2 regions of the Streptosporangium sp. H13245 genome follow, and region 1 is predicted to be linked to the other one. Evidence: predicted binding sites of a transcription regulator. Region 1 holds the regulator's gene; the other holds the start of a gene.
The links. The regulator LexA, encoded in region 1, represses DNA repair genes until DNA is damaged. The targets are predictions, from matches to a motif close to TCGAACANNTGTTCGA.

Region 1 (5,854 bases):
GTCTTGCCCTATGCGTGCCGCGACCCTGCTTATCGGGCCGCATCGGCTTTCCCGTCCCTGAGCGCCCTGCCGATGCGGCTGCCCTCCGCGTGAGCGGGGGGTTTTTGTATTGGGCCGGACGGGTCAGACCATCCACGCAGGCATACCCCGAGGAAATCGACGTGAGCGAGCGAGCTGACATGCAGAGCGACGAGCAGCACTATGACCCGCAGGCCCTGCAGGTCAAGTGGCAGCGCAGGTGGGAGGAGCTGGACCCCTTCCGGGCCTCGGAAGACCCCGCCGACCCGCGCGAGCGGCGCTACATGGTCGACATGTTCTCCTACCCCTCGGGCGACCTGCACATGGGGCACGCCGAGGTCTTCGCCCTGGGCGACGTCATCGCCCGTTACTGGGTTCAGCGCGGCTACAACGTGCTGCACCCCATCGGCTGGGACTCCTTCGGCCTGCCCGCCGAGAACGCCGCGATCAAGCACAACGCGCACCCGGCGGAGTGGACCTACGCCAACATCGAGACCCAGGCCAACTCCTACCGGCGCTACGCGATCTCCTTCGACTGGTCCAGCCGCCTGCACACCAGCGACACCTCGTACTACAAGTGGACCCAGTGGCTGTTCAACCGCTTCTTCGAGCGCGGCCTGGCCTACCGCAAGGGCGGCCTGGTCAACTGGTGCCCGAACGACCAGACCGTGCTGGCCAACGAGCAGGTCAAGGACGGCAGGTGCGAGCGCTGTGGCGCCGAGGTCGTCCGCCGCGAGCTGACCCAGTGGTATTTCAAGATCACAGACTACGCCGACCGGCTGCTGGACGACATGTCCCTGCTGGAGGGCGGCTGGTCCGAGCGCGTGCTGACGATGCAGCGCAACTGGATCGGCCGGTCCGAGGGGGCCGACGTCGACTTCGTGATCGAGGGCCGCGACGAGCCGGTCACCGTCTACACCACCCGTCCCGACACCCTGTACGGCGCGACCTTCTTCGTGGTCGCCCCGGACGCGCCGCTGGCCGAGGAGATCGTCACCGACAACCAGCGTGAGGCGTTCGAGACCTACCGGGTCGAGGTGTCCAAGCTGTCCGACATCGACCGGCTGTCCACCGAGAAGGAGAAGACCGGCGTCTTCCTGGGCCGGTACGCGATCAACCCGGTCAACGGCGAGCGCATGCCGGTCTGGGCGGCCGACTACGTGCTGTCCGACTACGGCCACGGCGCCATCATGGCCGTGCCCGCGCACGACCAGCGCGACCTGGACTTCGCCCGCGCCTTCGACCTGCCGGTACGGGTGGTCGTGCACACCGGCCTGGCCGATCCCGGCGAGACCGGCGTCGCCACCGCCGGTGACGGCGCGATGGTCAACTCCGGCCCGCTGGACGGCCTGACCAAGGCCGACGCGATCCGGAAGATCATCGAGGTGCTGAGCGAGCGGGGCACCGGCCGCTTCACGGTCAACTTCCGGCTGCGCGACTGGCTGCTGTCCCGCCAGCGCTTCTGGGGCTGCCCGATCCCGATCATCCACTGCGCCGACTGCGGCGAGGTGCCCGTCCCCGACGACCAGCTGCCCGTCACCCTGCCCGACATGCAGGGCGAGGCCCTGGCGCCCAAGGGTGTCTCCCCGCTGGCCTCGGCCGAGGAGTGGGTCAACGTCTCCTGTCCCAAGTGCGGCGGCCCGGCCAGGCGCGACACCGACACGATGGACACCTTCGTCGACTCCTCGTGGTACTTCCTGCGTTACGTCGACCCGGCCTACGACGAGGGCCCGTTCGACGTCGAGCGCGTGCGCAGGTGGGGCCCGGTCGACCAGTACATCGGCGGCGTCGAGCACGCCGTGCTGCACCTGCTGTACGCCAGGTTCTTCACCAAGGTCCTGCACGACATGGGGATGGTCGACTTCGTCGAGCCCTTCACCCGCCTGCTGAACCAGGGGCAGGTCATCAACCAGGGCAAGGCGATGTCCAAGTCGCTGGGCAACGGCGTCGACCTGGGGCAGCAGATCGACGCCCACGGTGTCGACGCGGTCAGGCTGACCGTCGTCTTCGCCGGACCGCCCGAGGACGACATCGACTGGGCCGACGTCTCCCCGGCGGCGTCGCAGAAGTTCCTGGCCCGCGCGTTCCGCGTCATGGCCGAGGCCGGAGCGGCCTCCGCGCCCGGCGTCGACGTCACCACGGGAGACCTGAACCTGCGCAAGGTCGTCCACCACACCATCGACGAGGTCACCAAGCTGGTCGACTCCCACCGCTTCAACGTCGCGGTGGCCCGCATGATGGAGCTGACGAGCGCGGCCCGCAAGGCCATCGACTCCGGGCCCGGCGCCGCCGACCCGGCGGTCAGGGAGGCCGCCGAGACCCTGGCGGTCATGCTGTCGCTGGTCGCGCCGTACGCGGCGGAGGAGGGCTGGGAGCGGCTGGGCCGTACCGCCTCGGTCGCCACCGCGGGCTGGCCGGTGGCCGACCCGGCGCTGCTGGTCCAGGAGTCGGTCACCTGCGTCGTCCAGGTCGCGGGCAAGGTGCGCGACCGGCTGGAGGTCTCCCCGGAGATCTCCGAGGCGGACCTGGAGTCGCTGGCCCTGGCGTCGGAGAAGGTCCGGTCCTTCCTGTCCGGCACGCCGCGCAAGGTGATCGTCCGCGTGCCCAAGCTGGTCAACATCGTCCCGTAGTCGTCAGCGGAGGCATCCCGCGCGGTCCTGGGACCGCGCGGGAACTCGGGGCGGCTGTCCGGCGGGCGCCCCGGGGCCGCGTACCCACCGGTGTGTCACGCGAAGGCTTTGGCTGTTCGGCGGGCGCCCCGGGCGTTCATGGATCCACCGGCGTGTCCCGCGACGGTTTCGGCTGTTTGGTGGGCGCCCCAAATGTCACAGACCCACCGGCGTGTCCCGTGACGGCTTCGATCGGCGGGTTCCCGTGCCCGCCGACGTGGGGTCTCCCCTGGGCGTTCGCACCTGAAAACGCCGGGTGGGTGGTGTCCCGACATCGGGACACCACCCACCCGGCGTGTCGCGCGTCCTCCGGCGTGTCGCACGGAGGCTGGAGGCGCGTGGTTCGGAGGTCCGGAGCTCGCGGCGAATGCGGTGCGGCTCAGAGACTCGTAGTGCGCGGCGAAACGGCGCGGTTCGGAGGCGCGAAGCTCGCGGTACGAGAGCCCGTGAAAAACGGCTCCGAGCCTGTCCGGGACGCTCGCGTCAGAGCTTGCGGAGAACCGCGACGACCTTGCCGAGCACGGTGGCCTCGTCACCGGGGATCGGGTCGTAGTTGGGGTTGTGCGGAACCAGCCAGACGTGGCCGTCCCTGCGCTTGAAGGTCTTGACCGTGGCCTCGCCGTCGATCATCGCCGCGACCACGTCGCCGTTGTCGGCGACCGGCTGCTGACGTACGACCACCCAGTCGCCGTTGGCGATGGCGGCCTCGATCATCGAGTCGCCGGTCACCTGGAGGAGGAAGAGCGTGCCCTCGCCGACGAGCTGCTTGGGCAGGGCGAAGACGTCCTCGATGCTCTCCTCGGCGAGGATGGGGCCACCGGCGGCGATCCGGCCGACGAGGGGCACGTAGGCGGCGGTCGGACGGCTCACCGGGGCCTCGTCCTCACCGGAGTCGGGATCCACCCACAACACGGGCTCGCCGGGAAGGCGGACCTCCAGGGCGCGGGGGCGGTGCGGATCACGCCGCAGGTAGCCCTTGCGCTGCAAAGCCGTCAGCTGGTGCGACACGCTGGAGGTGCTGGTGAGCTGCACCGCCTCGCCGATCTCCCGCATGGACGGCGGGTAGCCGCGCTGCTGCACAGAATCGCGGATCACCTCAAGGATCTTCCGCTGCCTGGGGGTGAGGCCAAGGGAGTCACGCCTTCGCACCGCCAGGTCGCTGGCGGCCGAACCGTTCTCGTTGTGCTGGCTCATACGAACTCCTCGCCTCCCGGTCTGTATCTGACACGTCGCACACAGCGACCATACCTTGGCCGAAGATCAGACTCAAACAATTGTTCGAATGTCCTCGAAATCGGCGACGCCGTGGTGTACAACATCGTACGGGAGTTCGATCGACATCGTGTTCGATTCACCGATCTTTCTTCGACATGTGTTCGGCCAGGTCGAGGGGATGGGGGCCACCGTGAAACCGACCGCGACGACACCACGATCCAGGATCGCGCCGAGGTCCCGGGGGGCGCAGCGATCACCGGGGGCGCCGCGCCTGCGGCTCGTGCCGCCCCCGAGACCGGAGCCCGAGCCGGGTCCCGTGCCGGAGTCCGCGCGAAGGCCCGAGGCGGGGCCGGGACGGGAGTCCGCGTGGGACTCGGTGCCAAGGCCGCGCCCCGCCGGCGAGGCGGGACGAGAGTCCGAGCGGGCGTCCGGGCGAGAGCCGGGGCGGCGTCCCGGCGGCGAGGCGGGACGGGGGGCCGGGCGTGAGCCGCGACAGGAGTCAAAGCGAAGGTCCGGGGGAGAGCCGGGCCGGGTGTCCGGGCGTGAGACGGAGCGGGGATCCGGCCGTGCGCCGGGCCAGGTCTTCGGCCGCGAGCCGAGGCAGGAGTCAAAGCGAAGGTCCGGCCGCGAGCCGGGGCGGCCGTCCGGGCGCGCGTGGGGGAGGCGGCCCGGCCGCGAGGCGGGACGAGGGTCCGGCCGTGAGCCGGAGCGCGGGAGCGGGCGCGGGAGCGGGGGCAGGTTCGAGCGTGGATCCGGGCCGAGGCGGGCGCGGGGGTCGCGGGCGACGCCCGCGCCGAACGCCCGCCGTCCCGGTGCCGCCCGGCCGAGGGCCGCCGGACGGCCACTCCGGCTCACCCGGCGTGGAAGGATCGTGGCGGTGACGGTGCTCGCGCTGTTCACCCTGGCGGTGCTCTGGATCGGCGGGCGTATCGACATGGCCTCGGCGGGCGGACGGGCGAGCCTGGAAGGTCTGCCACGGATCACGGTGCACACGGGCGACACGCTGTGGGAGATCGCGGACGCGTTGACGGAGGAGGCGGACACCGGCCCGATGGTCCGCCGCATCATGGACCTCAACGGGCTGTCCGGCTCCGAGGTCCGGCCGGGGACCCGGCTCTATCTCCCCGAGGGCCTCGTCCCCCTGAGGTGAGCCGGTCGGTGGGGCGGGAGGGGCGCGGGTGTCCCGTCTGACAGGTCGTCTGGGACGACTGTGAGGGAAGGGGTGCCCGGGGCGAGAGGGGCCCCGGGCGGGCGGCGACACGCCGGGACGTGACGGCTGATCAGCGACTTCACGCGGCAAGGTCGTTTCAACTTGCGTTCATGGTCGAGCACTTCTACGGTTGGACCACAACATCTAGTGGCTGCATCGCAACCCTTCACCACAGCTTGTGTTTCCATTACCGCATCTCGACTATTCGAAGATGTGTGCGCGAGCGTCTAGCCGTGCGTGTCATGGGTAGGTGAGGTGGGTCGGCCGCTTCGGTAGGTCAAGGAGGCGACACGCGTGCATTGTCCGTTCTGTCGCCATCTGGACACGCGAGTCATCGACAGCCGGGCCACCGAGGACGGTGGGGCCATCCGCCGCAGGCGCACGTGCTCGGAGTGCGGGCGCAGGTTCACCACGCAGGAGACCGTCCTGCTCATGGTGAGCAAGCGCAGCGGTGTGACGGAGCCGTTCTTCAGGGACAAGGTGATCGCCGGGGTCCGGCGGGCGTGCCAGGGGCGGTCCGTCGGCGAGGATTCCCTGGCACAGCTGGGCCAGCGGGTCGAGGAGAGCATCCGGGCCACCGGATGCGCCGAGATCGCGGCCCACGAGGTCGGGCTCGCCATCCTGGGCCCGCTCCGCGAGCTGGACGAGGTGGCGTACCTGCGGTTCGCCTCCGTCTATCGGGGATTCGAGACGCTGGCCGACTTCGAGGCGGAGATCGAGAAGCTCCGGGCGGAGCGCTCAA
Region 2 (5,854 bases), on a different contig from region 1:
CCGGCCGCGGTGCGCAGCCTCGGCATCGAGCACGCCGCCGAGCTCTGCCAGACCCTGCTCGACGAGGGCGCTCCCGGCATCCACTTCATCACCTTCAACCGCTCCAGCGCGACCCGCGAGGTCTTCCAGGCCCTCGACCACACGCCGAACACCGCTCCGCTGCCGCTCTGACGCCTCCGGGGGCGTCCGGCCCGGGTTCCTCCGGGCGCGGTACGCCCGGGAAGGGCGGCATCCCGGGGCAGGTCCGGAGCGGGCCCGCCGGGTGGTCGGCGTGACGGCCGCGTCCCGCGCCCGGCCCGGGGTTCCCCGGCGGGTGGCTCAGCCGCCCAGCGGCAGGGGGGTCCCGAGGATCGCGTAGCGCTCGTGCCCGCCGGGGAAGACGAACTGTGTGAGCAGGTCCACGAAACCGACGCTCTGATAGAGGTGCCGGGCCGCGGTGGGCTGGTCGCGGGTCGAGAGCACGGCGGTGCGCTCCAGGCGGCCCGCGCACATGCCCGTGATCATCGCCCGGCCGATGCCCTTGCCCTGGTAGTCGGGGTGGACGTGGATCTCGGCGAGCTCCAGCGCGTCGCCCAGCCAGCCGTGGGCGCTGCCCTCGCCGTGCCTGTCGGCCAGGGCCCGCCTGACCACGTCGTGCCACCACTGGCCGGGAACCCCGTGGAAGCCGTAGGCGATGCCCACAGGGGTGCCGTCGGCGAGCTCGGCGAACAGGCAGGTGAAGGCGGGGTGGGTGGCGTGGTTTCCCATGATGAGCCTGCGGCCGGCGATCTGGTCGACCGGCGGCTTCATCGCCTCGGTGTAGACGCCGAGGACCGCGTCCAGCCGGAGCCTGAACTCGTCGGGGCCGATCCGTCGCAGTCCGATCACGCGTGCACCCTAGCAGGGCGGACGTGACGCGGGTCACCGTGTGGAAAGGGAGCGGCATCCGGTGTCCAGCAGGAGGTTTCCCGGCCGCTCCCGCCCGCCTCAGGGCCTGGCGGGGGAGGGCCTGACCGGGCTCCAGGCACCCGCCGGGCGGTCGGTCCCGTGCTCCGGCGACGTCTCCGGGCGGTGTCCTCGGGGGGTGTCCGGCCGGGCTCCCAGCCTTTGCCGGGCGCCGTACGGGTCACGAGCCTGATCGGATTCCCGCGTCCGCCGGGTGCGGTACGACGGGTTATGGCCTGACCGGTTCCCCGTGCCCGCCGGGTGCCGTACGGGTCATCGGCCTGACCGGTTTCTCACTTCCGCCGGGTGCCGTACGGTCACCGGCCCGGCCGGTTTCCCGCGTCCGCCGGGTGTCGTACGGCCCCGGTGCGCCGCGCGGTGGGCACGGGGTCGTGCCCACGGCGCTCAACCTCGGCGGAGAGCCGTCATTCGACCTCGACGGGGACCCCGCCGGTGATGCGGACGAGTTCGTCGAAGGAGGTCGGGAAGACGGTGTGCGGATGGCCCGCGGCGGCCCAGACGACCTCGTGCTTGCCCAGCCAGGTGTCGACCAGGGTCCTGACCGGGGCGGGGTGGCCGATCGGGGCGACGCCGCCGATGGCCTGGCCGGTGGCCGCCCGTACGAAGGCGGGGTCGGCACGCCGGACCTTCGCCACCCCGGTCGTCCTGGCGATCAGGTCGGTGTCGACCCGGTGGGCGCCGCTGGTCAGCACCAGGAGCGGCTCGCCGTCGGCGTTGAATATCAGGCTGTTGGCGATGGCGCCGACCTCGCAGCCGAGCTGCGCCGCCGCGGTGGCGGCGGTCGGGGTGGCCTCCGCGAAGATGACGATCTCGCCGGGAACGCCGTGCTCGCGCAGGACGGCGGCGACCTTCTCGATGTTCGGATGCAACTTTTCTGGCACGCGGCCACTCTAAACAGATTGACCGTTGATTGCCGCTTTATAACCGGCCGCCTGTGCCGGGAAACCGTGCGCTATGGTCCCTTGACCCGATCCATAGTGATATGAGGAGTTGATTGAAAGTGGGGGTTGGACAGCGGCTGGGAGTGGCCGCGCTGATGACGGCGGGAGCCGTGCTCCTCTCTTCCGTGGGCGTCGCCCTTCCCGCCGGAGCCGTGGCCTCACCGGCCGTCGCGGCCGTGACGGCGGGTGCGACGGGCGCGTCCCCCTTCGTCGCGCCCGGCAGGACGCTCAAGCTCGGAGCGAAGGGCGCCACGGTGAAGGTGCTCCAGACCCGGCTGGCCGAACTCGGCTACGCCCCCGGCAAGGTCGACGGCCGCTACGGCGGGTCGACCCTGGCGGCGGTCTGGGCCTTCCAGAAGGTGAACGGCGTCTCGCCGACCAGCACCGTGGCACGCGGCACCTGGGACGCCCTGGAGGCTCCGCTGGCGCCGAAGGTGCTCGTTCCCAACGGGAAGCCGACCCGGGTGGAGGTCAACCTCGCCAAGCAGGTGATGGTCCTCTACGTCAACGGCGCGGTGAAACTGATCAGCCACACCTCCTCGGGCAGCGGGATCGCCTACTGCGAGACGGCGACCTGGGAGGGCAAGGCCCAGCGGTTCTGCGGCGACGCCCGCACACCGACGGGCGACTACAAGACCACCTGGCGCAGGGACGGCTGGCACAAGTCGTACCTGGGCCAGCTCTACAACCCGATCTTCTTCAACGGGGGCATCGCCTTCCACGGCGCGCTGTCGGTGCCGCTGGCGCCCGCCTCCCACGGTTGCGTACGGCTGCCGATGCATGTGGCGGAGGTCCTTCCCGGCCTGCTCGGCACCGGGGTGCCGGTGCACGTCCGGGGCAGGTTCGTCCGGTAGGACGGCGGAGCAGCGGGCGATCCGGCGGGGTGACCCCGCCGGTCGTGGACAGGGGCCCCGGGAGACAGTGATCTCCCGGGGCCCTTCGCGTGCCCGCACACACCGACCTCTCCGGCCTCGCGCGGCCCGCACGTACCGACTTTCCGGATCCTTCACGACTCTGACGCGTCGGATTTCCCTAGCCCCTCGCGGCCTGCACGTACCGACTTTCCGGACTCTTCACGGTCCTGACGCACCGACCTCCCGAACCCCTCGCGGTCCGCACGCACCGATCCTCTCGGGCCCCTCATGTGCTCCAGACGCCCGAAGATCGAACTTTTGTTCGTCGTTTTACTTGACAGTATTAGTGATCGAATTTATGTTCGATGTGATGACACGGGGCTCGCGGCTCGTGTCCGAAGGGTGGCCGATCGGGTCCACGTCGTCGGCGGAGACGATCGGGCCAGTTCAGGACGGACGGGGAGAGGGGAAGCTCCTCGTCCGGCCGTCCGGTGGATTTGTCGGTGGGGTCTGCGAGTGTGACACCACCGGCGAAAACGCCGGAGCCGCTCGCGACCAAGGAGGCTGAAGCGCTATGACCCCTCGGCTCAGCGATTCCGGTGGGCCCCGGTTGTCCCCTACGGTGCGGGCGCACCTCACAGACGCGCGCGACTGCCTCGAAGAGGCCGCCGCCGCCCGGACCTCCGCCGCGCGCTACGTCGCGGCCCACCTCGCCGCGCTCAGGGCGGCCGCTGCCGTCCTGGCGGCCCGTCCCCGTCCCATGGAGGGCCGCAGGAGGCGCAGGCTGCGCAGCGCCTGGGAGATGCTGCCCGAGGCCGAGCCTCGCCTGGCCGAGTGGGCCCCCTACTTCGAGACGAGCGCGGCCAAGCGGGCCGCCGCCGAGGCGGGCCTGACCCGCACGGTGTCCTCGCGAGACGCCGAGGAGCTCGTCTCCGAGGCGGAGCGTTTCGTCACCACCGTGGAGAAGCTGCTCGGCGTGCCGAGCCAGCCCATGCTCCCCGGCCAGATCCCGCTAGCCGGTTAGAGCCGGAGCGCCTCCCACCGGGGGTCGCCGCCCTAGCTCACCGGCGCCGTCCCCGTACGTCCTCGTGTCCGTCGGTCCCGCCGACAGGCACAGGGCGTACGGGGACGTTTTCACGCCACCGGTCGTCACGTCGCCGTTCCTCGGGCCGCTGTTTCTCGCGCCGCCGGTTGTCGTGCGTGCCGTCGTTCCTCGCGCCGCCTGTTCCCGTGCCGCCGGTCGTCACGCCGCCGTGGAGCTCTGGCGGGCGGCGCGGTGGCGTAGCAGGAGCATGGCCGCGTCGTCGCCCAGCGGCCTGCCCACGTGGTCGAGCAGGTCGGCGCGCAGGGCGTCCAGCGAGCCCTGGGGGTCGTCGCCCTCCAGCAGGTGCGCCCGCTCCAGCAGCGGATAGAACTCGCCCGACCCGTCACGCGCCTCGATGACCCCGTCGGTGTAGAAGAGGACCTGGTCGCCCGGCTCGAACGGGATGTGGTGCGGCCGCGGCTCGCTGGCCTTGAGGGCGCTCATACCCAGCGGGAGCGCCTCGTCCGGCGGGTCGGCGAACCAGATCCCGCCGTCGGCGCCGAGCACCATGGGCGCCGGGTGGCCGCAGTTGATGACGGTGATGGTGGAGCCGCCGCTGATCTCGGCCAGCACGGCGGTCACGAACTGCTCGCCGGACAGCTCCCGGGTCAGGGCGTTCTCCAGGCGCGCCACGACGCCCTGGAGCGTCCTCTCGTCGTGGGCCGCCTCACGAAAGGCCCCGAGCACGACCGCGGCCGTCTCCACGGCCTCCAGGCCCTTGCCCTGGACGTCTCCCACGATGATCCGGACCCCGTGCGGGGTGGTGACGACCTCGTACAGGTCGCCGCCGATCCTGGCCTCGGCCGTGGCGGAGGTGTACGAGACGGCCACGCCGATGCCCGGTCCCGCGCGGCGGGGCACCGGGCGCAGCAGCACCCGCTGGGCGGCCTCGGCCACCGAGCGCACGTCGGCGAGCTGGTGTTCGTGGCGCAGCCGCCCGGCGCTGGCGAGCACGCTGGCCACGGTGACGCCGAGGATGGCGATGAGGGTGATGTCGGTGCGGGGCATCCAGAGGATGTCGTTGTAGACGCCGAGCGCGAAGCACAGCACCAGGGCGACGACGCCGACCACCGTGGTGCGGGCCAGGCCGCACGCCACGCTGGCGAAGGCCGGGCCGAGGGCGAGCAGCGGCAGGAGGCCGGACGTGGGGCCCGAGCCGAAGTCGATCAGGGCCACCACGGCCATCACGACGAACGGCAGGAGCTTCAGGGTGTCCTGGGTCTTGGTGGTGCCGATCGAGGTCAGCAGCCGCAGGAAGGCGCGCGTCCTGGTCGACCCCAGCGACGCCATGACGGCGCGGAGACGGCTTTTCGGGCTCGGTCGAGAGTGATCAAGCCGATCATCTCCCGGAGCCATGTCCACCACATCTCGCTAAACGCATGTTTGCCTTTTCCTACCACAACGGCTGCAGCCCGGGGCGGGACGAAGGGCACGTTCTGCTGAGAGCAAGATTCTCTGCGGGGTGGGCACGCCGGTTCCGGCGCACCCACGACCGGTCAGGGGTCGTCAGAAGGACTCGACGGCTCGGCGAGCCTCCGGGTCCAGGACTCCCCAGCTGATGAGCTCCTCGGTGAGCTCGCTGGGGGACTTGTCGTATATCACGGCGAGGGAGCGCAGGTCCTCCTGGCGGATGGACAGCACCTTGCCGTTGTAGTCGCCACGCTGGCTCTGGATGGTGGCCGCGTAACGGGCGAGCGCGCCCGCCTTCTCCTTGGGGAGCTGGGCAAGACGCTCAAGGTCGATCACAAGCTTCGGTGTCGGGCCAAGAGGGCTCGGCGCGGCCCCTCCCGGCAGCAACTCCGAGACCGGCACCCCGTAGAAATCGGCCAGCTCGGCAAGCTTCTGCACGGTGACGGCACGGTCGCCACGCTCGTAGGAGCCGACGACGACCGCCTTCCAGCGCCCACGGGACTTCTCTTCGACTCCGTGCAGGGACAGGCCCTGCTGGGTGCGAATGGCGCGGAGTCGTGCACCCAGCGACTTGGCGTACTCAGACGGCATGGTGTGGCCCCCCGGCTCTGTTATGTAGT

Region 2: a site for LexA is predicted at 3,051-3,066, ahead of ACW9TB_RS08355 (SAV_6107 family HEPN domain-containing protein). Genes of this name have one in related genera too.

Annotation. Positions count from the first base shown of each region.
Region 1 covers NZ_JBSZKT010000065.1:9,363-15,216, forward strand. The annotation lists gene leuS (leucine--tRNA ligase) at 180-2,648, shown strand; gene lexA (transcriptional repressor LexA) at 3,171-3,881, opposite strand; gene ACW9TB_RS38955 (LysM peptidoglycan-binding domain-containing protein) at 4,780-5,052, shown strand; gene nrdR (transcriptional regulator NrdR) at 5,407-5,854, shown strand, end outside.
Region 2 covers NZ_JBSZKT010000003.1:334,843-340,696, reverse strand. The annotation lists gene metF (methylenetetrahydrofolate reductase [NAD(P)H]) at 1-171, shown strand, start outside; gene ACW9TB_RS08370 (GNAT family N-acetyltransferase) at 319-867, opposite strand; gene ACW9TB_RS08365 (YbaK/EbsC family protein) at 1,350-1,826, opposite strand; gene ACW9TB_RS08360 (L,D-transpeptidase family protein) at 1,946-2,740, shown strand; gene ACW9TB_RS08355 (SAV_6107 family HEPN domain-containing protein) at 3,315-3,764, shown strand; gene ACW9TB_RS08350 (PP2C family protein-serine/threonine phosphatase) at 3,984-5,114, opposite strand; gene bldD (transcriptional regulator BldD) at 5,331-5,825, opposite strand.